2 linked regions of the Sphingobium yanoikuyae genome follow. The protein of the gene in region 2 binds, or shares a complex with, the protein of the main gene of each other region. Links are inferred from orthologs where the notes say so. Each region holds a gene or a part of one and is shown on either strand. Other genes may lie near its edges.

Region 1 (15,550 bases), 1.4 Mb from region 2 along the record:
GCCATGACGGCCGCTTTTTCGAGCACCGCGCGGGCCTCGTCCCACCGCTTGCCCTGTTCCAGCGCGCTGCCTTCGAACAGCAGCAGCGCCCAAGGCAGGCTGTCAGCCGAATAGCCCGCCTGCGCACGATGGAAAGCCGACGCAGCGCCGTCGAAATCTCCCGAATCCGCCAGCAATCGTCCAAGTCTTACAAGGCGTTCCGGCTCGGCATTGGGAGCCGATGCTAGGCTTTGCGCCAGTGCAATCGCACCGTCGCGATCCCCCGAGGCCGCCAGTGCCTCGACCAGTTCCGCCTGGGCGAGCGCGCCATACCAGCCAGTGACTGGCAGCTTGCGCGCTTCCGCCGCCGCATAATTGGCGAGATCACCCGCCACCAGCAGTTTCGCCGCCACCAGATGCGGCTCGGCAGCGGCCGGATCGGCAAAGGTCGCGATCCGCGCCAGGCGAATGCCCAGCGCCGTGCCTGTTTCATCGGACGCGATGTCGACCGCGAGGCGGGCCAACAATTGCGCAAAGCCCTGCTTGGGTGTGAAGGGCGCGGCAATCGCTCCCGGCACCTTGCCGCGGACAACGTCCGTACGGGCCTTGGCGAAGCTCGCCTCATCGGCGGGCAGCAGGGCCAGGGCATCCGCCTTCGCCCGGCGCCCGGCCAGTTGCGCGGCGAAGGTCAGGCGCAGCGCTTCGTCGTCCGTCACGCGCAAGGCCAAAGCACGGCGCATCGCGCCAATGGCCTCTTCCTTGTCACCCCGTGCCATGGCCTGCAACGCCAGATGCTCGTCGAGATAGCGGGCGCCCAGCGCCCCGAACTTGTCCTTGCTGTCGATGACGGGCGCCACATAGCGGCGCTGGCCCAGCGATATCCAGCTTTGCACGATCGGGGCGAGGAAGGAGAAATTGCCCTCCTCCACCAAGCGATCGGTGAAGGTCTGCGCCGTCGCCCAATCCTTGCGGCCCAATGCGTCGCAAATCCGCAGCAAGGTGCCGTCCCGCGGCAGCATGCCGCCCTCATCCAGCAACGCGGCCGATTGCAATGCCAGCGGCATGTCGCCGCTTTCCAGTGCCTGGACATAGGAACGGCGGGCAATGGCGAGGCTGGTCGGGTCGCCGGCGAGGGCCACACGATAGCTGTCGACCGCAACGCCCAGCGCGCCTTCACCATCGGCAAGGCGCGCGCGGGCGTAGGCATGCAAGGCCATATCGGGATCGACCGATGCGCCGGCCACAGCCGGCAGCATCAGCAACAGTCCTGGAATCAGGCCCCTACATGTTCGGATAATTCGGTCCTCCGCCGCCCTCGGGCACGACCCAGTTGATATTCTGGGTCGGGTCCTTGATGTCGCATGTCTTGCAGTGGACGCAATTCTGCGCGTTGATCTGGAAGCGAGGCTCCCCTTCATCCAGACCGACCACTTCATAGACACCGGCAGGACAATAACGCTGAGCCGGCTCGTCATAAAGGGGCAGATTGTAGGAAATGGGGACCGACGGATCCTTCAACTGCAGATGGACCGGCTGGTCCTCCTCATGATTGGTGTTCGACAGGAACACAGAGGACAGACGATCGAAACTGATCACGCCATCGGGCTTGGGATAGGCGATCTTCTCGCACTGGTCCTTGCGCCACAATTTCTCGCAATCGGGCTTGTGCTTCATGGTGAAAGGCAGGCCGATCTTGAGCGTGCGCATCCACATGTCGATGCCGGCCAGCAGCGTGCCGATGGTGTTGCCGAACTTGGCCAGCAGCGGCTCGGCATTCTTCACCAGTTTCAGTTCGTCCGCGATCCAGCAGGAACGCAGCCGATCCTCATAATCGTGCAGCACGTCGCGCGCGCGCTCGTCCTGGATCGCCTCGAACGCGGCCTCGGCGGCCAGCATGCCCGACTTCATCGCGGTATGGCTGCCCTTGATGCGCGGCACATTGACGAATCCGGCCGAGCAACCGATCAGCGCGCCACCGGGGAAGACCAGCTTGGGGATCGACTGCCAGCCGCCCTCGTTGATCGCGCGCGCGCCATAGGAAACGCGGCGGCCGCCCTCCAGAAACTTGCGGATTTCCGGATGCTGCTTCCAGCGCTGGAATTCCTCGAACGGATAGAGGTGCGGGTTGCGATAGCCCAGGCCCACGACGAAGCCGAGCGCAACCTGGCCATTGGCCTGATGATAGAGAAAACCACCGCCATATGCGTCAGTTAGCGGCCATCCCTGCGTATGGATGACAAGACCCGACTGATGCTTGGCGGGATCGATGTCCCACAATTCCTTCATCCCCAGGCCATAGACCTGCGGCTCGCAATCGGCCTCCAGGTCAAACTGGCGCTTGAGGATCTTGGTCAGGTGGCCGCGCGCGCCCTCCGCAAAGAAGGTATATTTGGCGTGCAGTTCCAGGCCTGGCTGATAGTCCGCCTTGCGCTCGCCATCACGGGCGATGCCCATGTCGCCGGTCGCGACGCCCTTCACGCTGCCATCCTCATTGTAGAGGATTTCGGCGGCGGCGAAGCCGGGGAAGATTTCGACGCCCAGCCCCTCGGCCTGCTCGGCCAGCCAGCGGCACAAATTGCCCAGCGATCCGGTATAGGTGCCCTTGTTGTGCATCCAGCCCGGCGTCATGATGTGCGGCATCGCCATCTTGCCAGCCTTGGACAAGACCCAATGCTGATTGTCGGTGACCGGAACATCGGCCATCGGGCAGCCCTGTTCCTTCCAGTCGGGGATCAGCTCATCCAGCGCCCTGGGATCGACCACCGCGCCCGACAGGATATGGGCGCCGATTTCCGACCCCTTTTCCAGCACGCAGACGGCCAGTTCCTGCCCGGCGGCATTGGCCAGTTGCTTCAGCCGGATTGCTGCAGACAGGCCAGCCGGTCCCCCACCGACGATGACGATGTCATAGGGCATCGAATCCCGTTCGCTCATAATCCCTCCATAAAGGCGCCCGCCAGCACATGTCCGGCCATCCGGTCGCCTTATTACTCCAACGTTTTGACATTCCACGCGATGAAGATTCTTGACCCTCGCGTCAACCTCTGGCCCAAGGGCATCGTGATGCGGGGATTAGAGCGGGACTTTGGAGCCGCAGCGCCTGACGCCTATCTGGCGTGGTGGTCGCTGGCGGGGGTGGATGGCGCCGTAGCGGAAGCTCCAGTCAACTGGTTGCGGCCGCAGCCGACGCGCGCACAGCTGGCCGAGCAGGCTGCGAAGGCCTTTGCTCCGCCGCCGCCCGAAAAACCCAAGACGCTCGACGCCTATCTCGAATGGCTTGCCAGTGATTCGGCCCAGCCCGAACGCAAATGGCCCGGCACCCCGATCCTGCCGACCGGCCCGGCCGAAGCATCGCTGATGGTCATCACCGACATGCCCGACATGGCAGATGCCGGCGCGGGCCATTTGTTCGCCGATCGCGCCGGCACTCTGTTCGACGCCATGATGCGAGCCATCGGCCTGCGCCGTGACGATATCTGCCTAGCCTCACTGTTCACCGTCCGCCCCGCCGGCGGCATGGTGGAGGCAAGCGATCTGGCTCATGTCGCCGATCGCATCAGGCTCCATGTCCATCTCGCTGCGCCGCGCCGCCTGCTCCTGTTGGGCGATCGGACGGCCCGTGCGCTGCTTCCGACCGATGGCGCCGACCGGCCCGCCGGTTTACACCCCTTTAACCATGATGGCGGCACTGTGCCCGCCATTGCCACATTCCATCCGCGCCTGCTGCTCAGCCAGCCCGCGGCCAAGGCGGAATGCTGGCGCGCCCTGCAAAGCCTGATTGAGGAAGACCGCCCGTGATTCGCGTTGCAACCCGCATTTCCAGCCTTGCCCTGCTCAGCATGAGCGCGGCGCTGGCGATCCCGGCCGGCGCCAAGGCGGCCGAAACCCTCCCCCTCTTGCCGAACAGCGCCGCCGCCGCCACGCCGCTGCAGCTGTCCGATGGCGACAAGGCGCGCTACAATGCCATCTTCGCCGCCCTGCGTGACCAGAAATGGTCGGATGCCAAGGCGATGATCCTGGCACTCGACCCGCAGGATGCGGTCCGTCCGCTCGCCCTGTCAGAACTTTATCTTGCCAAGGGGTCGCCGCGTGTCGAGCTGTTCGACCTGCTCGACCTCGTCAACAAGGCAGCCTGGCTGCCCAAGGCCGACCAGCTTTCCCGCCTGGCGCAGAAGCGCGGCGCGACCATCCTGCCCGATCTGCCGCAGGTCCAGAAGCTGGTATGGCTGGGCTCAGCACCCCGCCGCCAATATGTCAGCGGCAGCAAGACGGACGTTCTGGCCCAGAGCCTGTCGGCCCAGATCCTGACCTTCATCAAGAATGATGATCCGGCCGGCGCGGAAGGCTTGCTCACCGCTGGCGAAGCGGGCCTGACGCCCGAAGGCCTGACCGAGGTGCGCCAGCGTGTCGCCTGGGCCTATTATATCGAAAGCGACGATCTCAACGCGCGCCGCATGGCTGCGCGTGCGCTCGAAACTCGTACCGGCGGCGACTGGACCGTGCAGGCACACTGGACCACGGGCCTGGCCGCCTGGCGCCAGAATGATTGCCGCGCTGCCGCCCCGGCCTTCGCCAATGTCGCCGCACTGGCGGGCGACGCCGACATGCGCGCGGCCGGCGCCTATTGGGCATCGCGCGCCTATATGGTCTGCGGCGAGGCCGAGAAGGTCGAGAATATGCTGAAGCTCGCGGCGCGATCCGACGAGACATTCTATGGCCTGCTCGCCCGCGAGAGCCTGGGCATGCCACTGGGCGGCGCGACCATGAACGCGCGTTTCAGCGACAATGACTGGCGCCAGCTCAAAGACAGCCCCAATGTCCGCAGCGCGATCGCGCTGGCCGATATTGGCGAGAATGGCCGCGCCGACGAGATTTTGCGCTATCAGGCGAAGCTTGGCGGCACGACCCAATATGATGCGCTGCTCCGCCTGGCCAGCGCGCTCAACCTGCCCGCAACCCAGCTCTGGCTCGCCCATAATGGCCCGGCCGGCAAGCAGCCCGACAGTTTCGCCCGCTTCCCGGCGCCGGCCTGGCGGCCGGACGGCGGCTGGCGTGTCGACCCGTCGCTGATCTACGCCCATACGCTGCAGGAATCCGGCTTCCGTTCGGACGTCGTCTCCAGCGCCGGCGCCCGCGGCCTGATGCAGGTCCGCCCCGGAACCGCCGGCGATGTCGGCCTGTCCAACGCATCGCAGCTGTTCGTGCCGTCCACCAACATGGAATATGGCCAGCGCTATCTGGAATCGCTCCGCGACATGAGCGCGACGGGCGGCCTGCTGCCCAAGGTGATGGCCGCCTATAATGCCGGCCCGCTGCCGGTCGAACGCTGGAACAGCGAGGTGAAGGACAAGGGCGATCCCCTGCTCTTCATCGAATCCCTGCCCTATTATGAAACCCGCGCCTATGTGAACATCGTCATGCGCAACTATTGGATGTACCAGATCCAGGCAAAGGGCGAGGCGGATTGCCTGACCGGTATGGCGCAGGGCATGTGGCCAACCTTTCCCAATGCCAAGGGCGTCAAGCTGGTGCGTCTCAGCAAGGCCGATGGCCGGGCGATGCTCGCCGGCGGATCGGACTGATGCCGATCGACGAGGGCCGGACCTTCCTGCCCGTCCGCATCGCCGTCCTGACCGTTTCCGACACCCGCACCTTGGCCGATGACCGGTCCGGCGACACGCTGGTCGAGCGCCTGACCGGCGCAGGTCATGTCCTGGCCGACCGGCTGATCGTTATCGATGATCGCCGCGCCATCGTCGCGCGCCTTCAAGCCTGGATCGACGATCCGCAGGTCGATGTGATCCTGACCACTGGCGGCACCGGCGTCACCGGCCGGGACGTCACGCCCGAGGCACTGGCCCAGGTGCAGGACAAGGAAATTCCCGGTTTCGGCGAACTCTTCCGGTGGCTCAGCTATCAGTCGATCGGCACCTCGACCATCCAGTCGCGCGCCACCGCCTGCGTCGCGCGCGGCACCTATATCTTCGCCCTGCCCGGCTCGACCGGCGCGGTCCGCGACGCCTGGGACGGCATTCTCGCCAGCCAGCTCGACAGCCGGTTCCGCCCCTGCAATTTCGTCGAACTGATGCCGCGCCTCACCGAGCGCTGAGCGGCTGTTTGGAAAATCGCAAAAGGGCGATTTTTCGTTACGGTTCCGGCCCGCGCCCCTTCACTTCTTGAGCGTGGGCGCCGGGTTCTCCTTGAAGAATTTGCTGAGTTCGCCGAGCATCACTGACCACCAGTCGACCACGTCGGCGAAATTCTCCTGGTTGAGACCGCCGATCGTGCTGACGTCATAGGACACGTCCAGCGTCTTGTCGTCGGCCAGCGACATCTGGATGAAGCGCTTGGACTGGTTCCACTTGTTCGCCAGCTCGACCGTGTTGCCGCCATCATCCGCGAAATTGATACCGAACTGCAACGAGTTGCAGTCCTTCATCTCTTCGCAGCCATAGAAATAGATGGTGAAATTATAGCCGCTGGCAGCGCTCTCGATCATCGGATTGCCGGTTGACTTGCTCTTGGTCAGCGCCGCCTTGTAACCTGCCGCCTGCAACGCATCGGCCACCGACTGGGGTCGGCTGGCGCAGACCATATTTGCGGCACAATCCGTCGTCGGCGTCGCGGCATCGGCCGCGCCTGCCATCATCATCAGAGCCGGAACAAGCCACCAGGCACGCATGATATTTCCCCCTGCTTTCTAGGGGGCAGCCATGACGCGTCCGAAGCGGCCTTGTCAATGAGTTCATGATATGTTCTTATTTCAAGATGGCGATTATTCCCGGACGCGGCGCAACGCACAACCAGGCAAGCAGCCGGTTCAACCTGGCCGCGCGCGAGGCGGACGGCGACTGGCTCGACGCCGTGGAAGCGATCGACGGACCGGCCCAGAAACTGCGCACCAGCGTCTCGCTGATCACGCCGCGTACGATCATCTCGCGCAACACGTCGCCCGACATCGCCTTCTCCCAGTCGATCAACGCCTATGCCGGCTGCGAGCATGGCTGCATCTATTGCTTTGCCCGGCCGACCCACGCCTATCATGATCTGTCGCCGGGGCTGGATTTCGAAACACGCCTGTTCGCCAAGCCGGACGCGGCGGCGCTGCTGCGCAAGGAACTGGCGCGCGGTAATTACAGCGTCTCGCCCATCGCCATGGGCACGAATACCGATCCCTATCAGCCGATCGAGAAGGATTGGGAGATCACGCGCCAATTGCTGGAGGTGATGGTGGAATGCCGCCATCCGGTCTTCATCACCACCAAGTCCGACCGCATCCTGCGCGACATCGACCTGCTTGCCGATCTGGCGCGCGACAATCTGGTCGCGGTGATGATTTCGGTCACCTCGCTTGATCCCAAGGTCGCCCGTACGCTGGAGCCGCGCGCGCCCCATCCCGAACGGCGGATCGCCGCGATCGCTCGCCTGACTGAAGCCGGTGTGCCGGTATCGGCCAACATGTCGCCGATCATCCCGGCAATCAACGACCATGAGATCGAACAGGTGGTGGCGCGGCTCGCCATGGCCGGCGCGCAGGACGTCAACTACATCCTGGTCCGCCTGCCGGATGAGGTCGCACCGTTGTTCCGCGCCTGGCTGGAAACCCATTATCCCGATCGCGCCGGCAAGGTGATGGCGATGATCCGGGACATTCGCGGCGGCCGCGACAATGATCCCGATTTCGGCAGCCGGATGCGCGGCCAGGGCGTCTGGGCCGACCTGACCCGCGCCCGCTTCACCAAGGCCCGCCGCAAGGCCAATCTGGGCCAGGCGCGAATCAGCGTCCGCACCGATCTGTTCCGGCCGCCCGAGGGTGCCCAGATGCAGCTCTTCTAAGCGCCCCTAAATCTCGACCTGGCTACCCAGTTCGACCACGCGATTGGTCGGCAGACGGAAGAACTCCATCGCACTTTCCGCGTTGCGGAGCATCCAGGCGAAGATCTTCTCGCGCCACAGCGGCATGCCGGGATTGGCCGAAGGCAGCAGCGTCTGGCGCGCCAGGAAGAAGCTGGTGTCCATCATCTTGAACGCCTGGCCACAACCGGTGACATTCTTGAGCGCGGCCGGAACATCCGGCTCCTGCATGAAGCCATATTGCAGCACCAGACGGAAGAAGCCGCGCCCCAGATCCTCCAGCTTGCACCGGCCGTCATCCTCGACCACCGGCACATCCTTGATCTTGACCGTCAACAGGATCACCCTCTCATGCAGCACCTTGTTGTGCTTGAGATTATGCAGCAGCGCATGCGGCACGCCATCGGGCGTCGAGGTCATGAAGACAGCGGTGCCCGGCACGCGCACCGCGCTGTTGGCGGCCGAAGCCACGAATACCGGGATCGGCATCGCTGCCTCGCGCAGCCGTTCCTGCACCAGCCGGCGCCCACGAGACCAGGTGGTCAGCAAGGTGAAGACGACGAAGCCGATCAGCAGCGGGAACCAGCCGCCGTCGGGCACCTTGGTCAGATTGGCCGCCAGATAGGCGCCATCGACCAGGTAGAAGACGGCAAGCAGCGGCGCGGCATAATACCATTTCCAGTGCCACAGGCGGTAAAGCACCACGGTCAGCAGCACATTGTCGATGAACATCGCACCGGTGACGGCAATGCCATAAGCCGCGGTCAGGTTGGACGAGGTCTTGAAAACCAGCACCAGCAGGATGACCATCACCATCAGCCCCCAGTTGATCAGGGGAATGTAGATCTGGCCGGCCGTCGAGGCGCTGGTATGCTCGATCCGCAGACGCGGCATGAAGCCGAGTTGGATCGCCTGCTGTGTGACCGAGAAAGCGCCGGATATCACGGCCTGCGAGGCGATGATCGCCGCCAGCGTGGCAAGGCCGATCAGCGGCAACTGCATCCATTGCGGCGCGAGATTGTAGAAGGGGCTGTGCAGCGCCGCAGCGCCCTCACGGAAGAGCAGTGCGCCCTGCCCCATATAGTTGAGCATCAGCGCCGGCAGCACGAAGATCAGCCAGGAGACGCGGATCGGGCTGCGGCCGAAATGGCCCATATCGGCATAGAGCGCTTCGGCGCCCGTCACCGCCAGCACGACCGAGCCCAGCGCCAGGAAGGCGGGCAGCGGATCGGTGGCAAAGAACATCACCGCCCAATAGGGATTGAAGGCGTAGAGAATGCCCGGCGTCTTGACGATGCTGAGCACGCCAAGCGACGCGATCGTCACGAAATATATCAGCATGATCGGCCCGAACAGGGTCGCAACCTTGTTGGTCCCCAGGCCCTGGATCCAGAACAGGCCGAGCAGGATCAGCACCGCAACCGGCAGGATCGCCGGCGCCAGATTGGCATTATAGACCGCCAGGCCTTCCACCGCCGACAGCACGGAAACCGCCGGCGTGATCATCGAATCGCCGTAGAAGAGAGCCGTCGCGAACACGCCCAGCAGCACGATGCCACGCGACCAGCGCTGCGTCTTGGTCTGGCCGTTGATCAGCGCCAGCAGCGCCAGGCTACCGCCCTCGCCCTTATTGTCGGCGCGCATGATGATGCTGACATATTTGAGCGTCACGACCAGCATCATCGACCAGAACATCAGGCTGATGACGCCCAATATATGGTCGGGATCAAGGTCAAGATGATGGTGCCCCGCAAAAGTTTCGCGGAAGGCGTAGAGCGGGCTGGTGCCGATATCGCCGAAGACGATACCGATCGCGCCGACGACCAGCTTGGCCGTGGCTTTCTGGCGGGCATGGCCATGCCCATCCTGCTCGCCGTCTTCGGGGACGGCGACCGCGCTGTCATCAGCCATGAAGGAAATGCTCGATCATCAATATCATGTCGCAACCCTTGCCAGGGCAATTCTCATTCCAAGGACGGAGCCCAGCAAACCGCCGGCCCCTACCATGGGCACAGGGTTCACGCAATGATCGCCCCGATGCGGATCATCGCGAAGCCGCATCCATCGCCAACATGGCATCGATACGCGCGATATTCGCCTGCAGTTCCGCCTTGATCTTGCTGCCTTCGGGCGCCGATTGCGCCAGCGGCAACCATTGTTTGCGCGCCGCGTCCAACTGCCCGGCCTGGGCGAGGGCGAGGCCATAGAAATAGCGCGGCGCCGGCCCTTCCGGGTCCAGCCGCAACGCCTGCCGATAGGCATAGTCGGCCGCCGGCGCGACCACGCCATCGGCATGCGCAACCAGCGCATTCCCCATGCCGAGCCACAGATTGGCGTCGTCCGGCGCCTGCTTGAGGCCGGAGAGCAGGATGTTGGCTGCCTCCTTGGTCAGGCCGCGCCGCCCGTAGGAATCCGACATGATCAGCCATTGGCCGGCCGGGCCATAGCGCTCCGCCAGGCTGCGGCGTCGCTCCGCGAGCTTCTCGTCGAACTGCGCTTCCTTCTCAGCCGCGACCTGTCGCGGCGCGCCGGCTAGGCCGGGATGCCCCTGCCAGGCATAGCCCGCGAGCCCGACCAGCAAAGCCGCCGCAACAATCTCCCGCGTCACGCGCGGAATGCGCCCGATGAAGCAGAGCGCCGCCATGGCAAGGATGGCGATGCCGAAAGCAATGATCCAGCCCGTCATGCCCGCGGTCTCCGCTTGATCCGTCCGCGCATCAACAATAGCCCCAATGCAAGCAACACGATCGGCGCGGCCCATAACGGCCAGAGGATCGGCGCGGCCGTCGGCTCATAGCTGACCCAGTCGCCATAGCGCTCGATCAGCCAGCGCCTGATATGCTCAGGCTCCTCCCCCGACCTGATCCGCTCGCGTATCTCGGAGCGCATGTCGCCAGCCATGCTGGCGTTCGAATCGGCGATCGACTGGCTCTGGCAGGTCAGGCAGCGGATGGTTTCCATCAGCGCCTTCGCCTTGCGCTCCAGCGCCGGATCGTCGAGCTGCCGATCGGCATAGGGCGCGGGCGGCAGGGCGGTCTGCGCCTGAACCGGCGCTGCCAGCATCAACAGGAGAAGAGAAAGCAGCCCCCTCATCATTGTGCGTCCTTCAGCCGTTGCAGCAGCATCGGCACGTCATCGGCGCGGATGTCACCAATATGCTGATAGGCGATCCTGCCCCTGCCATCGATCACGAAGGTTTCCGGCACGCCCGACGAGCCCAGCGCGATCTGCACGCCACTGCGCGCATCCAGGCCGATCCGGCTATAGGGATTACCGTTGCGCGCCAGGAAGGCGTCGACATCGGGCCGGGCATCGCGGATCGCAATCGCGTCTATCGCCACCCCAGCCTGCTTGAGCGCCATCAGTTGCGGCGCCTCCGCCGCGCAGGGAATGCACCAGCTGGCAAAGATGTTGAGCAGGCGCGGCTTGCCATCCGCCAATTGCGTGCTGGCGAGCGCGGGACGATCGCTGGCAGCAGCCGGCAGGGTGAAGGCCGGCAAAGCCTGGCCAATCAGCTTGGAGGTGATGACGCGGTCATCCGGCTTGAACAGGCCGCTTGCGAACAGCGCGAAGAAGCCGAGGAACAGGACAAGCGGTAGCCAGATCAGCAGCTTCCTCATGCCATTGCCCTCCGCGCCCGCCATTTCATCAGCCAGCCGCGCCGCTCTCGTCCGACCAGCGCCAGCAGGCCGCCCAGCGCGATCATGATGCCGCCCAGCCAGATCAGCGTCACGAACGGCTTCCACCAGATCCGCATCTGCCAGCGGCCGGCATCGGCTTCCTGCCCCAGCACGACATAGAGCTGGCCATTCCACCGGGTCAGCAGCGCCGCTTCCGTCGTGGTCGTCGGCGGCGAGGCGAAGAAGCGCGATTGCGGATGGATCACGACCGCGCGGCCGCTGCGCTCCGCAATGACGTCCGCCTGCAACGCCGTCCAATTGTCGCCGGCAAGCGGCAGGATGCGCTGGAAGCGCAGCGTCCAGCCGGCCGTCTCGATGCTGTCGCCCGGCCGGACTGCCACCAGCTTCTCAACCGTGAACGCCGAATCGCAGGCCATGCCCGCCAGGCTGACGGCACAGCCCAGATGGGCGATCACCATGCCATAGGTAAAGAGCGGCGTGCGGCGCAGATTGCGCTTCCAGAGCGGCGCGAGCGATCCTACGCCCACGGCCAGCGCCACCACCAGCCCGCAATAGGGCAACAGCCCGATCCGGCCCCAGGCGAGCGCGCCGACCAGCACCACGGTCGCCAGTGCGACCGCCGCCGGAACAAGCATGCGCCCGGCCACGGCGCGCGCCTGATCCCGGCGCCAGCGGGTAAGCGGCCCTGCCGCCATGACGATCAGCAGGATGAGCGCAATCGGCCCGGCAATGCGATCGAAATAGGGCGCGCCGACCGACACCTTGTGCCCGAATGCTTCGGTCATCAGCGGGTAAAGCGTGCCGATCAGCACCAGCCCGAGGATCACCGAAAGCAACAGGTTGTTGACCACCAGGAAGGTTTCGCGGCTGACCAGTTCGAACGGCGCGCCCTCGCGCACCGTGCCGATCCGCCAGCCGAACAGAGCCAAGGCGCCGCCAATATAGAGCGCCAGCAAGGCCAGGATGAAGCTACCCCGCTCCGGATCGACAGCGAAGGCATGGACGCTGGTCAATATGCCCGACCGGACCAGGAAGGTGCCGACCATCGACATGGAGAAGGCAACGACGGCCAGCATCACCGTCCATGCGCGCAGCGCGTCGCGGGTCGCCAGCACGGTCACGCTGTGCAGCAGCGCGGTCGCCGCCAACCAGGGCATAAGCGACGCATTTTCGACCGGATCCCAGAACCACCAGCCGCCCCAGCCCAGCTCATAATAGGCCCAATAGCTGCCCGCGGTGATGCCAAGCGTCAGCATGACCCAGGCGGCCAGCACCCAGGGGCGCATGGCGCGGGCGAAGGCGGCGTCCACCTGCCGCGTCAGCAAGGCCCCGACCGCGAAGGAGAAGGCGACCGACAGACCGACATAGCCAAGATAGAGCGTCGGCGGATGGAAGGCGAGGCCGGGATCCTGCAGCAGCGGGTTGAGCCCCTGCCCGTCCGCCGGTGCCGGGGAAATGCGGGCGAAGGGATTGGAGGAGAAGAGCAGGAAGGCATAGAAACCGAGGCTGATCGCCGCCTGCGCCCCCAGCGTCGCCATATGCGCGTCGCGCTTCAACGCGCGCTCGAACAGGGCCACTGCGGCTCCAGCGACGCCCATTACCGTGACCCAGAGCAGCATCGACCCTTCATGATTGCCCCAGGTTCCGGCGAACTTGTAGAGCCAGGGCTTGGCCGAATGGCTGTTGGTCGCCACCAGCAGCACCGACATGTCGGACCGCAGGAACAGGCTGATCAGCGCGACAAAGGCGGCTGCCGTCAGCACGCCTTGCAAAACAGCGACAGGTCGGACGGCGCCCAGCACCTCGCCCTTGCCGCCCGCCAGCCCCATGCCGACCAGAAACAGCTGGAGCAGCGCGAGGACCGCGGCAAACCACAGGGCGGCAAGACCGGCTTCGGCGATCATGGCGCGGCCTTCATCTCATGCGTGGTTTCATTATAGGTCATGCCGTCCAGTTCGCGCGGCATGTAGCGCTCGTCATGCTTGGCCAGCAAATTGGTGGCGACGAACCGCCCCTGCCGGTCGAAAGCGCCTTCCGCCACGACACCGCTGCCTTCCTTGAACAGGTCGGGCGCGATGCCGCTGAAGGTCGCCGGCACAGTCGCCTTGCCGTCGGTCACGTCGAAATTGATCGTCACCCCATCGGCCGCGCGCTTGAGGCTACCCTTCACCACCATGCCACCAAGACGGATCGCCTTGCCGGGCTCCACACCCTTGGTCTTCACATCGTTTGGCGCGTAGAAATAGGCCGCTTCGTCCTTCAGCGCCGATACGGCGAGCAGCCCGGCGCCGATGATCGCCACCAGCGCTGCGAGCGCCAGGATCAGCCGTTGATGCTTGGCCTTCATGTCCGGTCAGACAGTCGTTCGGCCTGACGTTCCGCCGCCCGCATCGCGCGCCAGCTGGCGATGGTGACGATCGCCGTACCCACCGCCGTCACGGCATAGGCGGCGATCACGAAAGCCCATTGGTTCATCTCTACCCTCTCGTCAGGCGCTGCATTCGCGCCTCGACCTTATTTTGTGCCAAGATTGCCCGCATCCGCATCAGTACGATCGCGGCGAACAACAAGGTGAAACCGAATAATGTCAGGCCGAGCGGCCAGAGCATCGATCCGTCGATGCTCGATCCGCGCATCGTGATGCTCGGCCCCTGGTGCAGGCTGTTCCACCAGACCACCGACCGATTGATGATCGGGATGTTGATCGCGCCGACCAGGCCGAAGATCGCGGTCACCGGGCTGACCCCGCCCTGTCCCTGCCGCGCCGACGCGTTGGCCAGGGCGATATAGCCCAGATAGAGAAAGAGCAGGACCAGCATGGACGTCATGCGCCCGTCCCATTCCCACCAGGTGCCCCAGGTCGGCCGCCCCCAGATCGAACCGGTCATCAGGCAGATGGCGGTGAACAACGCGCCCGGCGCCGCGATCGCGCGGCCGGCTACGGAAGCCAGCGGATGGCGCCAGACCAGTTGCATCAGCCCGGACACGGCGATGCCGGTCCAGCCCGCCATGCCGAGCCACGCGGCCGGCACATGTATATAGAGTATGCGCACCGTATCGCCCTGCAGATAATCCGCCGGCGTCAGGAACAGACCCGAAGCGCAGCCGGCCAGCAGCAGCACGAGGCCGGGCCAAAACAGCCAGCCCGTCATCGGACGGGCGATCTTCAGGAAGCGGGCGGGATTGGCAAAACGGTGCATGAGTACAGGTTTCTTAGCGACACCCGAACGCCAACGCCAGTGGCCGTTTAGCCCATGGAAAAGCCTGCAAAACGCAGCGTTGCCACGATTGGCCACGCTTTTTTGTTACAGGCAGGCGACAAATCGACCGGGAAGGACTATATGCGCGCGAAAGGTCGCCCCAGAGGGGTGGTCAGGAACGGCAATGGACCCGCTCACACCCATGATTACGACGAATCCTTTCGACGACGACAAGTTGCGCGAAGAATGCGGCATTTTTGGCGTATCCGGCGCAGAAACCGCGTCCGCGATGGTAGCGCTCGGCCTTCACGCCCTGCAGCATCGCGGCCAGGAAGCGGCAGGCATCACCAGCTGGGACGGGCATGATTTCCATACCCATCGCGCCATGGGCCATGTCGCCGGCAATTTCGACCGCGACGAGGTGATTCGGGGCCTTCCCGGCGACACGGCCTGCGGCCATGTCCGTTACTCGACCACCGGCGAAACCTCGCTGCGCAACGTCCAGCCGCTCTATGCCGAACTCAATTCCGGCGGTTTCGCGGTGGCCCATAACGGCAATATCTCCAACGCGATGAAGGTCCGGCGCGAACTGATCCGCCGCGGCTCCATCTTCCAGTCGACCTCGGACACCGAAGTCATCATCCATCTGGTCGCGACGTCCAATTATCGCACCCTGCTCGACAAGTTCATCGATGCGCTGAAGCAGATCGAAGGCGCCTATTCGCTAATCGTGATGACCCCCGAGGGCATGATCGCCTGCCGCGATCCGCTCGGCATCCGCCCGCTGGTGATGGGCAAGCTGGGCGATTCGACCATCTTCGCTTCGGAAACCGTCGCACTCGACGTGGTCGGCGCCGACTATGTCCGCTCGATCGA
Region 2 (15,685 bases):
GCGAAGGGGCGGGGGCCTAGCCGAACAGATAGATGTGGATCGGGTTTTTCGGATCGAGCAGCATCTTGGTCGTCAGCGCCAGCGACATGATGATGAGCAATGGCTTGATCAGCTTCGAGCCGAACCGCATGGCAAGGTGCGATCCGATCTGGCCGCCCGTGATTGATCCGACCGCCATGGCGAGGCCGGCGATCCAGATGACATGGCCGCCCGCCACCATGGTCAGCAATCCCGCGACATTGGAGGCGAAATTGGCGGCCTTGGTCTGGGCGGTGGCGCGCAGCAGCGACAGGCCGCCCAGCGCGATGAAGATGGTGGTGTAGAAGGCGCCGGCGCCGGGTCCGAAGAAGCCGTCATAGAAGCCGACCACGCCGATCATGCCGGACAGGCCCCACATGCCGACGCGGGCATGGCGATCGGCATCGCTGAGCTTGGGCGAGAAGGTGAAATAGGCCGCCATGGCGATCAGCAGCGCGGGCATCAGTCCGGCCAGGATCGACGGATCGACCCGTTGCAGCAGCCAGGCCCCGCCGATCGACCCGATGAAGGCGGCGATCACCGGCCCCTTGTAGGTCGCAAGGTCCATATGTCCGCGCCGGGCATAGGCGACGCAGGCGCCGAAGGTGCCGAGGCAGCTTTGCAGCTTGTTGGTGGCGACCGCCGGCACCGGCGGCACGCCGGCGGCAAGCAGCGCGGGCAGGGCAATGAGGCCACCCCCGCCCGCCATCGCGTCGATGCAGCCGGCCATGAAGGCGGCGGCCATGAGGAAGGCGATGGTTTCGGGGGAGAGGATCACGCGCGCAACAGCCCTAAATTTCCGCAGCCGAAAGGATGCGAAAGGACTTCGCGGTCAGGCCGGGACGATGATGGGAGGAACGAGCGAGTCCGCTCGTTCCTCAGTATGCCCGTGCTATCGCGAATTCGACCGCTTCGGTAAGGGCCGCTTTGGCCTTGCCGGCATCGAACATGCCCAGAGCATCGATCGCGCGCTGCCCATAATGGCGGGCGCGGGCCAGCGTGTCGGCAATCGCACCGGTCTGGCGCAGCAGCTGCGTGGCGTGGGCCAAATCCTCGTCGCTGATGCGATGGCCCGAGATCGCGGCCTTCCAGAAGGCCTTGTCCTCGTCCGACCCGCGCGCATAGGCCAGGATCACCGGCAGCGTGACCTTGCCGTCGCGGAAATCGTCGCCGGCATCCTTGCCCATGGTGGCGCCGTCCGATTCATAGTCGATCGCATCGTCGATCAGCTGGAAGGCGATGCCAAGATTGCGGCCATAGACGTCGAGCGCATGTTCCTCCGCTTCGCTGCGGTCGGCGACCACGGCGGAAATGCGGCAGGCGGCGGCGAACAGGGCGGCGGTCTTGGCGCCGATGATGTCGAGATATTGTTCTTCGCTGGTGTCGATCTTGCGCTGGGCGGTCAGCTGGTTGACCTCGCCCTCGGCGATGATCGCCGATGCGCCCGACAGGATCTTGAGCACCTTGAGCGACTCGGCCTCGACCATCAGCTCGAACGAGCGGGAGAAGAGGAAGTCGCCGACCAGCACCGAGGCGCTGTTGCCCCAGATGATGTTGGCGGTCTTGCGGCCGCGGCGCAGGCCCGATCCGTCGACGACATCGTCATGCAGCAGCGTGGCGGTGTGGATGAATTCGACCGATGCGGCCAGCTTGTAATGGCGCGATCCGGCATAGCCGACCAGGTCGGCGCAGGCGAGCGTCAGCATCGGCCGCAGCCGCTTGCCGCCGCCGGCGATCAGATGACCGGCCAGTTCCGGGATCAGCGGGATGCGCGACTGCATCCGGTCCAGGATCACGCTGTTCACCTGGTTCATGCCATCGGCGACGAGCGCCATGATGGGAGCGAGCGAAGGGGCGCTGGAGCGGCCGATCGGGTGGACGTTGCCGGGGGAGGATGCAGTCATGACAAGCGTCCTCTGGCGGGGCAAAAAGCAGATGGCAAGCGGGAATAGCTTGCCTGCGCGGCGCAATGGCGCAAAAAGCGCGCCGGACGATTGATTGACGCATCGCAGTAACGGAAAAGCCACGCCTTTTCCCGCCGCGATGCCGCTGTGGAGAATGCCAGGTGGATGAGACTTTGAAGCGCTATCGCGAGAGCATCGACAATATCGACGCGGCGCTTGTCTTCATGCTGGCGGAACGGTTCAAGGTCACCCAGGCCGTGGGCGAATATAAGGCGACCCACGATCTGCCGCCGGCCGATCCGGGCCGCGAGGAACGCCAGATTTCGCGCCTGCGCCAGCTCGCGCTCGACGCCAATCTCGACCCCGACTTCACCGAGAAGTTCCTGCGCTTCATCATCGATGAAGTGATCCGCCATCATGAGCGGCTGCGGGAAGGATAAGAGGCTTTAATCCTTCGGATAATTTTCATGGCCCGCATTGGGCCAGTGGAAATGCGTGTAGGTCAGCATGGTCGAGAAGCTTTCCGACCGGACCTGATGCCACCAGCCGATCGGGATGAAGAGCAGGTCGCCCGGCGTCAGCCGCACCTCGTAGCGCAGAACGTCGCGGGCGCGCGGGTATCGAGCCAGCCGCGCCGGATCGGTGAGGTCGCCGACATCGCTGAAGACATGGCGGTTATGCGCCAGCCGATGGGTCTGCGATGGCGGCACCAGGATGACATGCTTGGTGCCCGTCACCTGCGCCAGCAGATTGTTGGTGAGGTCGAAATGCAGCGGGGTGAAGGCGCCCGCGCCGCCGATCCACAACATGCCGGGCGTCGGCGCCAGATAGGCGTCGGGATGGCCAAGGTCGGCCTGTAGCGACGCAAGGGCCGGGCCGTTCGCCGCGCTGTTATAGGCGGTCAGATAGGCGTCATTGCCGCCGTCGCGCACCAGGTCGATGAACTGGCGAAAGGGCGCGCGGCGCTTGTGCCGGTCCTTGGCCAGCTCATAGTCGGCGGCCTGTGCGCGGCCGCCCTGATATTCGATTTCCGCCCCGCCAATGGCATCGGCCAGATAATCCGGCGTCCATTTTGCGCGGGCGGGCCAGCCGTCCATCGCCCCCCTGATCAGGACCGGGCGGCCGGGCGCATAGAAATTATGCAGGAAATCCTCGCCCGACAGCGCGTCGGCGGTCAGCAGGCCGGAGGCGTAGGGGGACAGGGCGCGCTGCTGCTCCATGACATTCAGCAGCCAGTCGCGCCGTTTGAGCGCGAGCGCGCTGTCGTCGCGCGGCGCTGGAGCCGGCTTGGGCGGCACATGGGGCACGGCATTGGCGGACGGCGCGCCAAAGCCGACCTGGCGCAGGGTCATCTGCATCTGCATGTCCGTCGCCTGCGACAGGATCGAGGGAAGCGGCGGGGTGCGGCCGGATTTGCTCATGACCCGCCCTAGCGCGCGATCATGACCGCCATGTTGCAGGATGTGACGAACCTGTGACGGCGCGGTGGCGGTTCAGGCTGGCTCCACCACCTCGGTCCGCTTGGGCTGCGACCGGCCCAGTAGCACGCCGCCCAACGCCAGCGCGAAGCCGGCGATCTGCACCGGGCCGAGCTTCTCGCCGAACAGCAGCCAGGCCTCGACCGCGGCGAGCGGCGGCACCAGCAGCAACAGCATCGACATGCGCGTCGGCCCCTGGGTGCGCACCAGCCAGACCAGCAGCGACAGGCCGGCCGCCGACAGGCCCAGCACCGACCAGCCAAGGCCGATCCACATCATCGGGCTGTTGTCCCAGCGCCATTCGCCCACGATCAGGGTGGCGGCGATCGCCACCAGCGCGCCGCCGGCATTCTGCACCGCGCCCGACACCCAGATCGGATCGCCGCCGATCGTGCCGCGCTGGATCAGCGTGCCGCCGGTCATCGCCAGCACCGCGACGATGCCGGCAACGGCGGGGATCAGGGTGATCGCGCCCGCGCCTGATTTGGCGATCGCCGGCATCAGCACGCAGCCGACGCCCAGGATGGCGATGGCAAGGCCGGTCCAGGCGCGCGCGGGCAAGCGCTCGCCCAGGATCGCGACGCTGGCGACCGCGACCATCAGCGGCTGGGTCGCGCCCAGCAGCGACATGATGCCGGCCGGCATGCCATGGCTGACCGCCCACCAGCTGAGCGTCAGGTAAAGGCCATGCAGCATCGCGCCTGCCGCCAGATGCAGCCCCAATTGCCGGCCGCGCGGCCAGGGCTGGCGCCCATGCAGCGCCAGCGCGCCCAGCAGCAGCGCGGTCAGGCACAGGCGCGCGGCCAGGATCAGCTCCGGCGCGCCATGGGGCACCATCGCGCGGGCGACGATGAAGCCGGTGGACCAGATCAGGACGAACAACAGGGATGCGATAATGCCGAACATGGCGCAGCCCATGGCCGATGCGCGCGCGCCTGTCGACCCGGCCAAGGAGCGAAGGGATCAGAAGCTGCCGATCGTCGATCCGATCAGGATGACGGCGACCAGTGCCGCAAGCGAGCTGACGATGCCGGCCATGGCGATATCCAGATAGGATTCGCGGTGGGTGACGCCGCTCAGCGCCAGCAGGGTGACGATCGCGCCATTATGCGGCAATATGTCGAGCGTGCCCGACCCGATCACCGCCACCCGGTGCATGATGGCGGGATCGGTGCCGGTCTGGGCGGCGATGTCCATATAGGTCGGCCCCAGCGCCTCCAGCGCGATGGTGAGCCCGCCCGAGGCCGACCCGGTGAGCGCGGCGAGCAGGTTGGTCGCCACCGCCAGCGATACCAGTGGCCCGCCCCCCATGCCCAGCACCCAGTCGCGGATCATGTGGAAGGCGGGCAGCGCCGCGATCACCGCGCCGAAGCCGACCAGGCTCGCCACGCTGATGATCGGCAGCACGGCGGCGTTGGCGCCCGAATCGATGCTGTTGCGCAGGCTGACGAGGCGCGCCCGGTTGCACAGGATGATGGCGAGCGTCGCGATCATCAGCGCCGCCGTCACCGACCATATGCCCGCAACCGCGCCCAGGCTGGTGCTGCCCCATAAAGGCTCCGCCAGGAAGGGCGCGTCCCAGGTCGGGAACAGCCAGAGCGAGAGGATGAGGTTGCAGCCGATCATCACGCCGATCGGCAGGAAGGCGATGCCGAGCGAAGGGCGGTCGTCGGTGGGCGCACCCTTGTCCATCTCTGCGGGGTCGAAGGTGGAGGCCGTCGTCGTATGCTCGCGCATCCGCGCGCTGTCGACCGGCGCCACGGGGGACAGGCTGGGATCATAGCCCTCCTGCCGGGCGGCGGCGGCCGCCTGTGCCCGCAGCAGCCAGCCCAGGCCCACGGCGAGCATGATGACCGCGGCGATCAGGCCCAGGCCTGGCGCCGCATAGATGGAGGTGCCGAAGAAGGGCATGGGAATGACATTCTGGATCGCTGGCGTGCCGGGCAGGGCGGTCATGGTGAAGGTCGATGTGCCCAGGATGATGGTAGCCGGCACCAGCCGCCGGGGGATGTTGCCGGCGCGGAACAGCGCCTGTGCCATCGGCACCAGCACGAAGAAGGCGACGAACAGGCTGACCCCGCCATAGGTCAGGATCGCGCCGGCCAGCACCACCGCCATGATCGCGCGGCCGGACCCCAGCCAGCCGATCATGGCGTCGGCAATGGTGCGCACCGATCCGCTGTCGTTCATCAGCTTGGCGAAGATCGCGCCGAGCAGGAAGAGCGGGAAAAATTGGGCGAGGAAGCCCGCGGCGGCGACCATGAAGATCTGGGTCCAGCTCGCCAGCATCGGATAGCCCGAAAAGCTGGCGGCGATCATCGCCAGCGCCGGGGCGAGGAACAGTACGCTCCAGCCGCGATAGGCCATGGCGATCAGCGCGCCGAGCGCGACCAATATGCCTAGGAAGCTCAATGCCTCAGACATGGGCGAGCAGCGCGTCGATATCGAGCGTCGATTCCCGGCCGATCGCCTGGCCATGATCCTTCAGGAAATCGTCCGCCGCCTTGCGCCCGATCTTCTTGAGCTTCCACAGGAAAGCCCATTCGGCGTTCAGCTTGGACGAATGGCCGAATTGCAGCATGTCGGCGCTGGCGATGCGGTGGATGCGCATCTTCGCCCATTTCTCGCCTTCGCCATGGCCGGGGTCGGCGACCTGGCGCAGCAGCGCCATCATCCGGATTTCCTGCAACAGCACGGCGTTGAAGGAAATCTCGTTCAATCGGCTGGCAATGTCGCGTGCGGCATAGAGGTCGGTGGCGCGCTCGACCGGGTTTACCTGGATCAGGATGGTGTCGTCCGAATCGCAGTCGCGCACCAGCGGTGTCAGCGTCGGATTGCCCGAATAGCCGCCATCCCAATAGGCCTCGCCATCGATCTCGACCGCGTGGAACATGGTCGGCAGGCAGGCGGAGGCGAGCAGCACGTCGGGGGTGATCTCCGCATTGCGGAACACGCGGGCCTGGCCGGTGCGCACGCTGGTCGCGGTGATGAACAGGCGGATCGGGCTGGCGGCAAGATGGTCGAAATCGACGCATTCGTTGAGGATGTCGGTCAGCGGGTTGAACCCGCCCGGATTGAGATCATAGGGCGAGCAGAGCCGCGCCATCAGGTCCATGCCGACATAGAGCGGCGAATAATCGAGCGTCCAGCGGCCGAGCGCTATGTCGAGCGGACTGCGGCGGAACGGGCTGAACATTGCCCCGTCCGATACCTTGCTCCAGAAGCGGGTGAGGGCGCGGCGGGCACCCGGCGCGCCGCCATGGGCATAGCCGCTCGCCAGCACGGCCGCGTTCATCGCCCCGGCCGACGTGCCGGATATGCCGTCGATCCGCAGCCAGGGTTCCTCCAGCAGGCGGTCGAGTACGCCCCAGGTGAAGGCGCCATGGGCGCCGCCGCCCTGCAGGGCCAGGTCGATCAGGCGGCTTTGCGGCTCGGCAGTCGGATCGGGCATCGGGCACCTCGCGCTTGGCGGGCATGCCCCGCTATCGGAGTTTGTTGCGATGCAGCATGGGACCATTGCGGCCCGCCAATGTCAACGCCTTGCGCGTTGCACAAACCTCATTCCCGGCCCGCGCGGATCGCCGCGCCGCCCGCGATCGGTGTGATCGCGACCAGCAGCAGGGAGGCGGCGCCCAGGAATTTGAACGCGGCGCCGCTGCCATCGCCCAGTGTGCCCGCGCCAAAGATCAGCAGCGGCACCGCCAGCGGCAGGGCGAGCAGGCCCGCCAGCGCGCCCGACGAGCGCAGTCCGGCGGTCAGCGTCGCCACCAGCAGGCCGAGCGCGGCAAGCGCGGGGGTGCCGATCAGCAGCCCGGCCTCCAGCGTCAGGATCGTCGCGCCGTCCAGCTTCAGCAGCGCGGCTGCGGGCAGGGCGGCGATCATCAGCGGCGGGCCGAAACCCAGCCAATGGGCAATCAGCCGGGCGATCACCACCATCTCCTCGCTGATGCCGCGCAGCGCGATCTGGTCCAGGATGCCGGCATCGCGATCCGGCGCGACCAGCCGGTCGACCGGCAGCAGGCTGGCGAGCAGCGCCGCGATCCACAGCATGCCGCCACCGGTGCGGGCGAGCAGGGCGGCGTCGGGACCGACCGCGAAGGGATAGAGGCTGGCGACCAGCAACAGGAAGGCGACCGGCAGCCACAGCCCGGCCGAGCGCCAGGCCTGTCCCAGGTCGCGGGCGACGAGCAGGGCGATCAGTCGCATGACGCCTCCTGCGCCGGGTCCGGCACATGGGCGGCCATCTCGATCCGAACCGGATCGGTCAGCGGCAAAGGCTGGTGCGAGGCGGCGACGACGATGCCGCCGGCCGCCAGATGGTCCGCCACCGCGGCGCCGAGCAGCGCGACCGACGCATCGTCCAGGCCATTGGCCGGTTCGTCGAGCAGCCAGATATCCGCGCCGCTGGCAATCACGCGGGCGAGCATGGCGCGCTTGCGCTGGCCGGTGGAAAGCATGCGCACGGGCACGTCGCGCAAGGGGGCGAGTGCCATGGCGAGGAGTGCGCGGTCGAGCGCGGCCGCATCCACCCGGTCGAGCCGTGCCCAGAAGCCGAGCGCGCGGTGGAGCGGCAATTCCATGTCGAGCGCCAGCCGCTCGTCGGCTAGCGCGACGCCGCCCTGTCGATCGATGGTACCGGCATAGATGGGCAGCAATCCGGCGCACTGGCGCAGCAGGCTCGACTTGCCGATGCCGTTCGGCCCGTGCAGCAAGGCGCTGCCGCCGGCCGCCAGCACCAGGTCGACGCCGGCAAAGAGCAGGCGTCCGCCGCGCAGACAGGCCAGGCCCGACAGGCGCAGCGCCGCGCCGCTCATGGGGCGACCATATCCTCCAGCACATGCATGTCGATGTCCGACAGGCCGAAATGATGGCCGATTTCATGCACCACGACATGGGTGATGAGCGCTTCGAGCGGCACGCCGGTTTCGACCCATTCGTCGAGCAGCGGGCGGCGGAAAAGATGCACGGTCGGCGGCAGGTCGCCGGTCTGCGCCTCCTGCCCGAAGGGACGGCCGCTATAGAGGCCGGTCAGGCCGAACGGATCGTCAATCTCCATCTCCTTCAGGACATCGGGGTCGGCGAAATCCTCGACCAGCATCACGACATTGGAGAGATAGGAACGGAAGGGCTCGGGCAGGCGGCTCAGGGCCTCCAGCGCGAGTGTCTCGATTTCCTGTGGGGTAGGGGCGAAGCGGAACGATTGACCAGTGTCAGGCATGGCTGTCACATAGGCGAAAGAAATAACGCAGGATAGAGAAATGCTTGCCAGACTGAACGAAACGGAACGGGCGATCGCGCTGGCGGATTTGCCCGAATGGACGGCGGTCGCCGAACCGGACGGGATCGCGCGCAGCTTCACCTTTCCCGACTTCGTCGCCGCCTTCGGCTTCATGACGCGCGTCGCGCTGCTGGCGGAAAAGGCGGACCATCATCCCGAATGGTCCAACGTCTATAACCGCGTCGAAATCACGCTCACCACCCATGATGCCGGCGGCCTGTCGCAACGGGACATCGATCTGGCGAAGGGGATAGAGGCACTGCTGCGCTGACGCTTGACGCGGCATCGCCCGGCCGATAATCGCCCCGGCAACATCAAGAGTCGGGCCAACGTCCGACACCAACCTGCTCCCCGAGCAAGGTGGTGCCTTTCGAAAGAGGGGGATGTGGCCGGACCGGCAATCCAACGGGACATGCAGCCACGACGACGTTGATCCGATGCTTGGTCACACACCAGCAGACGGAAGCATGACGTGCCCATTTCCACACAGCAATTTGCCAGCGACAATTATGCCGGGGCCTGCCCCGAGGCACTCGATGCGATGCTCGCGGCGAACAGCGGATCGGCAACGGCCTATGGCGAGGATGAATGGACGCAGCGCGCGGCCGACAATTTCCGCACCCTGTTCGGCGGCGATGCGGAGGTGTTCTTCGTCTTCAACGGCACCGCCGCCAATTCGCTGGCGCTCGCGGCGCTGTGCCAATCCTATCATAGCGTGATCTGTTCGACCGCCGCCCATGTCGAGACCGACGAATGCGGCGCGCCGGAATTCTTCTCCAACGGGTCGAAGCTGCTTGCCGCGCCCTCGGTCGACGGCAAGCTGACGCCGGATGCGATCCGGCAACTGGCGACCAGCCGGTCCGACATCCATTTCCCCAAGCCGCGCGTCGTCACCATCACCCAGCCGACCGAGACCGGCCTTGTCTACACGGTCGAGGAAGTGCGCGCGATTTCCGCCGTGTGCCGCGAACTGGGGCTGAAACTGCACATGGACGGCGCGCGCTTCGCCCATGCCTGCGCCAGCCTGGGCTGCGATCCGGCGGAGATCAGCTGGAAGGCGGGCGTCGACGTGCTCTGCTTTGGCGGCACCAAGAATGGCATGGCCGTGGGCGAGGCGGTGATCTTCTTCGACCGCGCGCTGGCGCAGGATTTCGACTATCGCTGCAAGCAGGCGGGACAGCTGGCGTCGAAGATGCGTTTCCTGTCGGCGCCGTGGATCGGCCTGCTGGAAAGCGGTGCCTGGCTGCGCAACGCCCGCCATGGCAATGATTGCGCGCGCCGGCTGGCGGCGGCGATCGCCGACTTGCCCGATGTCAGCCCGATCTTCCCGGTGGAGGCCAACGCGCTGTTCCTGTCGGCCCCCGCGGAGGTGCTGGACGCATTGCGTGCGCGCGGCTGGCGTTTCTACACCTTCATCGGCGGCGGCGCGCGATTCATGTTCGCCTGGGATGCGCAGGTGGAGCGGGTCGACGAACTGGCCCGCGACATCAGGGAAGCCTGCCTGGCGGTCGCCGCCTGACAACAAGCTGATCCGAATAGGCGCAAGGGCATGGGCGCGCGGGCGCGGGTGCGCGTTCGTCCATGTCCTTGTTACGATATCGAAATGTCATCATGCAGCGGGGTCGGATAGCGGGATGATCCGTTGAGGATGCTCCAAAGCGGATGATCTTGTCTGGTCCAGCCAATTGAAAAGAGGCGCTGATCCGGGCCTTCATCACGCCGCCGGCACAGGCGCCGGCGCGTGGACGAAGGCTGTCATGAAGAGGATCGGATGGTTGCTGCTGGGCGTCATGGCGCCGCTGCCGGGGCAGGCGCAGGAGGCTGCTCCGATGGCCGAGGCGCGGGCGGCGATCGAGACCGCCGATCTGGCCGCGTTGCCGCCGGACGTGCGCGCCGCGATCGGCCGGGCCTATTGGGCCACGGAGACGGTGCAGATACGGGGCGTCGAAAAGGTGAAGGGCCAGACGATCGCTGCCAACGAAATGGTTTTCAAGAAAAATTCGACGATCGAATTTACCGGCGCACACCCCTGGGTATTGCTGTTTGCCAGACGGATGCGGATCGAAGACCCGCAATCTTTGCTGAGCATTCAACGCAACATGGCGCTGCTGGCAGGGTCGAAGGGCCAAGCTGGCGCAACCGGCGCTGGCGGGCGCAAGGGCAAGCGCACGGGTGCAAATGGTGGTCCGGGTGGTCAGGGCGGCAGTGGCACCGATGGCCGCCCCGGTGGCACGACCGCGGTGCCCGACATCTATATTGTCGCTGGGCGGCTGGAGGCGATCAATACACCAGAGCAGATCAACCAGGCGCGCATTGCCGTTGATTTTCGAGGCGTGCCGGGCGGCGCGGGGGGAGCCGGCGGTTCGGGCGGCAAAGGCGGAGCCGGCGCGGATGGTAGAGACGGACGAGCGAGTTGGAAGATCTGCAAGAGTGGCCCCGGCAATGGAGGCAATGGTGGGCGCGGTGGTTCGGGCGGGAATGGCGGCGCAGGAGGAAATGGCGGCAATGGCGGTCGTGTCTATGTCATCGGCCTGCCCGTGGTGACGGATATCTTTACTGCGGGCGACATTTTGACAAGTGGTGGAGCGGCTGGAAAAGGCGGCGGAGCGGGAGCCGCTGGTGCAGGCGGATCGCACGGGTCGCATGGTTCGCGGCCGGGCATGTGTAGCGGCGGGCGCGATGGCGATGATGGCAAAGCGGGACGTGCCGGCCAAGCTGGAGGAAATGGCCAGATTGGCGGTCGTGGCAGCATCTATGCGTTCCGGCTGAACGCGCTTCAGTCGCTCGAAACGCCGCCGTCACCCTGAAGCGGCCTCAGGGTTCCTCGCCCTCGATCCGGGCGTCATAGCTGCTCAGCGCGCTGATGACGTCCGGCATTTTTTCGTAGCGCTTGCGCAGCAAGGCCAGCTTCGCGTCGGTGCCGGAGCAGAGTTCGGCGACGCTTTCCTCGATATAGGCGCGCCGTTCCGCATCATAGGGTTCCTCGCCGCGGAAATGGTCACAGCTGTCGCGGTCGACCATGAAGGCGGTGACTTCGCGCGGGAAGGGGGCGGGCTGGGCCGCATTGCTCGACGGCGGCAGGTCGAGCGAATTGGTCGGGCCGGGCGGGCCGACGGTGACGATCGGCGCCGGGCGCGACGGCAGGACGGCGGGGGGCGCGGGCGGCGGCGGATCGGGCTGGACGACGGCAACGGCCACCTGCTGCGGCGTGCTGACCGGGGCGGCCTGTGCGCTGTCATCGGACGAGCCCTTGCAGCCGGTGACGAGCACCAGCGCCAGCATCATCGGAAACAGCTTCAAACGCCCCTTCACCCGATTTCCTCCCGCAGTCCGGCGATCAGATCCGCAACATGCGGCAAGCGCGACTCTTCCTCGTCGAGGATCGCCAGAAACGCCGCCCGCCTATAGTTGCGCAACGCCCCTTCGGGAAGACGGGTTGGGGCAGGAATTGCGGAAATTACGATATCCAGCAGGCGTTCCACCCCATGGAGCCGGCCCCACAGATAGTCATTCTCCCGATAAACCCGACTGAAGAAGGCGCCAAAATTGTTGAATTCTATGCCTTTTAGCGTGGCGTTGGCGCCGCCGGCGCGGATGGCGGTGCAATCTTCGGGCGAAATCCGGTCGACCTTTATCGGATCATATTCATCGACAGCGTCACCTTGAAGCAACGGTAAGGTCGCGATGTCGGAGAAGGGGAAGCCGAGATAGGCCAGCAACATGGTGCGGCGCCCGGCCTTGGGCAGGTTGGCGAGCGCCTCGGCCAGCAGCATGTCGGCCGCCTCGTCGCGGGCACGCAGGCCACGCGCCTGCGCCATCGCCTCCAGCGCGGCACCGGCGTCGGTCGGCACCTGCGCCGCGGCGGCGCGGACATGGTCATTGTAGAAATCATTGCCCTCGCATTCGGTGTAGAGGGCGAGCGCGCGATAGATGGCGTCGTGCATCGCCTGCACCGCCTCGCTGTCGGCATCGGCCTCCAGTTCCAGCGTCTCGGCCAGCCGCCGCGCCAGGAAGCGCAGGCGGCGGATGCGGAAGGCCAGGTCATGGGTGCGGAAGAACAGGACGGGCGCGGCGGCGGAGCCGGCATCCTCGGTCAACTGGTCGGCGCCGATCGCGCGCACCTGCTTCCAGATCGCCTGGCGATAGGCTTCGCGCATCATCGGCGCATCCTCGCCGCTCAACTGGAACAGCCGCGCGGCCAGATCCTCGACGATGCCCGACAGCTTGAGATGGGCATAAGCGGGGAAGGCGAATCCGGCCGATGCGGCGGCGCGCTGCTGCGCCTTGCCGCGCCAGGCCGACAGGCGCGCCGGCGTCGGCCGGTCGAGGAACAGCATGCGGCCGATCGCCCCCTCCACCTCCGCCTCGATGCCGGGGCGCAGCGCCTGGATGATCCGGCCCATGCGGCGGATGCGGGCGGAATGGCGGTCGATCGCCTCCAGATTGTCGCGGATCGGCTGTTCGCGCGGAATGTCCGACAGCGCGCCGAAGATGGTGCGGAAAAAGCCGGGCAGGGGGGCGTTCTCGCCGGTCGGCGCGACCTCCTCCTCGCCCTCGCGGTTGAGGTGGATCGACCGGTGGCCGGGCTTGGGATCGATATAGACGAAACGGCGGTCGACCTCGCGCCGCGATGGCCGGTTCTTGAGCGCGCCGATCGCCTGGGCAAAGGGGGCGTTGGCCAGCACCGATCCGTCGATCAGCACCGCGTCCTCCGCCTCGCCCCGTGCCGCCCGGCGCGGCAGCACGCGCGCCAGGAAGGCGTCGCGGCCGGGCCAGGCGCGGTGGCGGCGCTTCAATACCCGGTCCAGTTCGCGCACGGTGAAGGGTGGAAAGGCGCCGGGGAAGCTGGCGGTGGCGCGCGCGGCAAAGACCAGTTCGGCCGGATCGGCAAAGCCGCTTGCACTGCCGCCCCGGCCGCGAAAGCCGATCGACAGCCGATGCTCGGTCTCGATCACCTGGGGCGGGCTGTTGAGGCTCAGGCTCTGCACATGGCCGTCGAAATCAGTGACGGTGACGAACAGGTCGAGCGGATGGCCGTCGGGCAGCAGCGACGGCCCGGCCGGCGTGACGGCCATGGCGTCGAACGCGTCGAGCAGCATGGTCGAGAATATTTCCCCGCCAAAGGGCGGCTCGAACCAGCGCGAGCGGATGAAGCGCGACAATTTCATCCGCACCTCTTCGCGCGTGTCGGGCGCCACCGTGCGCTCGACCGCGTCGCCGGGGCGGCGCGCGGCCATCCATACCAGCGGCGTCGCCCAGAATTTGGTCAGCGCGCGGGCGGGCCGGGCATCGGGATCGAGCAGTTCGTCGACATCGGCATTGTCCAGCCACAGCGCGGTCAGCGGTTCCAGCGACTGGCCGGTCTCGATCGCCTGGGCCAGGAAGATGCCGTTGATCCCGCCCGCGCTGGCGCCGGCGATGATGTCGGGCAGGACGCGCAGCCGCGTGCCGCTCGCCGCCTCGATATCGGCAAGCAGCTGATGATAGACCGCCTCGCTCGCCCCCCGCGGTGCCACCCCGTCATGAAAGGCCCGGCTTGCCCGCGTCAGGTGCCAGATTTCCTTGGTGATGCCGTGCATGTAGACGGCCAGGCTGATCCCGCCATAACAGACGAGCGCGAGGCGTAATTCCTTCTCCCTCATGGGGATAGGGATCGCAAAGCCAGGCCGCCTTGTCGAGAGGCGGAATGTCCCACCCCCTGTCCGAAAGCGGGAAGGGGAGATGGATGGGTGGCTAAGCAACGGCCTGTTTTTTTACCGTCATCCCCGCGCAGGCGGGGATCCATCTCCACAGCGTCGGATCAGATGCAAGGTCAGGGGATGGATTCCCGCCTACGCGGGAATGACAAAATGGGGTGGATAGCGGAACGTCCGAAATCCTCCCCAAGCTTGCTTGGGGAGGGGGACCGCCGAAGGCGGTGGAGGGGCAAGTAGATGAGGTCGCGCCATTGCCCCTCCGTCAGCGCTTCGCGCTGCCACCTCCCCAAGCAAGCTTGGGGAGGAACTAGGAACGTCAGATTCTGGTCGTCTTCAGACCCTCTGCCGTCCCCCCCCAACACGCGCCCGCATTCACCCCAGCTTGAACTCCGCCCAGATCGGCAGATGGTCCGACGCCTTGCGCGCGGCGGCGCTTTCGTGGACGCCGCTGTCGACCAGGCGGATGCGGCCGCAATGCATGATCCGGTCGAGCCGAGCGACTGGGCGGCGGGCGTGGAAGCTGCGGCCGCAGGGGGCGAAGCTGTAATGGCGGGCAAAGTCGGCCAGGCAACCGCGTTCGGCGCTCCATTCGTTGAGATCGCCCATCAATACCGTCGGCAGGGCATGGCCCTGTGCCGCGGCATGGATCACCGCCGCCGCCTGCTTGCGCCGCCACAGGCCCGACAGGTCGAGATGCATGCCGAACACCCGTAGATTCGCGCCCTTGATCCCGACCTCCGCCATGGTCGCGCCGCGCGGTTCCAGGCAAGGGAGGTGCAGCACGTCATAGGCGGCGACCTCCGCCTCCTTGCGGACGATGATGGCGTTGCCGTGCCAGCCCATGCTGTCGGTCTGGACATTGAGCGGCACCGGCTTGTAGCCGCTCTGGCGCTCGAGCAGCAGCGGCGGGATCGCGGCATAGCGTATGCCGAAGCGCCGGTCGGCCTCCTGCAGCGCGATGATGTCGGCATCCACCTCGTTCAGCACGTCGATCACCCGCTCGGGTGAACGGCGGCGGTCGGTACCGATGGCCTTGCGGATATTATAGCTAGCGACGCGGATCGTGGCGGACATGCTGCTTCAATGCGCCAGCGGCGCGGGGGTTTCCAGCCTCGATGCAAGATCGCGTTTGTGTTCCTTTTATGTTCTGTTATGCGTGGACCATGGCCAAGGCAAAGCGCAAATTCGTCTGTCAGCAATGCGGCACCGTCTCCGGCCGGTGGCAGGGGCAGTGCGATGACTGCGGCGAATGGAACAGCATCGTCGAGGAAGCGGCCGAGACGGTCTTTTCCGCCAAGCATGACCTGCAGG

What was found.
Region 1: the proteins of ccmA (region 2) and ccmC are in contact, whole or in part, in a solved structure (PDB 8CE8), measured with the Escherichia coli proteins. The link is inferred for Sphingobium yanoikuyae from one-to-one orthologs.

What each region holds. Positions count from the first base shown.
Region 1 is NZ_CP053021.1:2,078,778-2,094,327, forward strand. What follows is about bases 12,814-15,550. They hold ccmC (heme ABC transporter permease CcmC), read right to left. Parts: upstream 14,675-15,550; coding sequence 13,952-14,674; downstream 12,814-13,951. Other genes in these bases: HH800_RS10340 (heme lyase CcmF/NrfE family subunit), read right to left, coding at 12,814-13,378; ccmE (cytochrome c maturation protein CcmE), read right to left, coding at 13,375-13,821; ccmD (heme exporter protein CcmD), read right to left, coding at 13,818-13,949; purF (amidophosphoribosyltransferase), read left to right, coding at 14,877-15,550. In the rest of the region: HH800_RS10285 (tetratricopeptide repeat protein), read right to left, coding at 1-1,235; HH800_RS10290 (electron transfer flavoprotein-ubiquinone oxidoreductase), read right to left, coding at 1,261-2,913; HH800_RS10295 (uracil-DNA glycosylase family protein), read left to right, coding at 2,995-3,777; HH800_RS10300 (lytic transglycosylase domain-containing protein), read left to right, coding at 3,774-5,561; moaB (molybdenum cofactor biosynthesis protein B), read left to right, coding at 5,561-6,088; HH800_RS10310 (YbjN domain-containing protein), read right to left, coding at 6,149-6,661; HH800_RS10315 (PA0069 family radical SAM protein), read left to right, coding at 6,748-7,815; HH800_RS10320 (potassium transporter Kup), read right to left, coding at 7,822-9,744; HH800_RS10325 (tetratricopeptide repeat protein), read right to left, coding at 9,878-10,519; HH800_RS10330 (cytochrome c-type biogenesis protein), read right to left, coding at 10,516-10,926; HH800_RS10335 (redoxin family protein), read right to left, coding at 10,926-11,453; more of HH800_RS10340, read right to left, coding at 11,450-12,813. UniProt on the Escherichia coli protein: Required for the export of heme to the periplasm for the biogenesis of c-type cytochromes.
Region 2 is NZ_CP053021.1:666,789-682,473, forward strand. What follows is about bases 6,406-9,277. They hold ccmA (heme ABC exporter ATP-binding protein CcmA), read right to left. Parts: upstream 8,215-9,277; coding sequence 7,597-8,214; downstream 6,406-7,596. Other genes in these bases: HH800_RS03580 (patatin-like phospholipase family protein), read right to left, coding at 6,406-6,851; HH800_RS03585 (heme exporter protein CcmB), read right to left, coding at 6,959-7,606; HH800_RS03595 (metallopeptidase family protein), read right to left, coding at 8,211-8,618; HH800_RS03600 (4a-hydroxytetrahydrobiopterin dehydratase), read left to right, coding at 8,659-8,949; HH800_RS03605 (threonine aldolase family protein), read left to right, coding at 9,151-9,277. Outside these bases: HH800_RS03550 (TSUP family transporter), read right to left, coding at 17-796; HH800_RS03555 (polyprenyl synthetase family protein), read right to left, coding at 897-1,922; HH800_RS03560 (chorismate mutase), read left to right, coding at 2,084-2,362; HH800_RS03565 (cupin-like domain-containing protein), read right to left, coding at 2,369-3,343; HH800_RS03570 (DMT family transporter), read right to left, coding at 3,416-4,318; HH800_RS03575 (GntP family permease), read right to left, coding at 4,364-5,824; more of HH800_RS03580, read right to left, coding at 5,817-6,405; more of HH800_RS03605, read left to right, coding at 9,278-10,197; HH800_RS03610 (hypothetical protein), read left to right, coding at 10,436-11,485; HH800_RS03615 (hypothetical protein), read right to left, coding at 11,493-11,990; HH800_RS03620 (patatin-like protein), read right to left, coding at 11,987-14,320; HH800_RS03625 (endonuclease/exonuclease/phosphatase family protein), read right to left, coding at 14,747-15,448; DNA repair protein RadA, read left to right, coding at 15,538-15,685. UniProt on the Escherichia coli protein: Part of the ABC transporter complex CcmAB involved in the biogenesis of c-type cytochromes; once thought to export heme, this seems not to be the case, but its exact role is uncertain. Responsible for energy coupling to the transport system.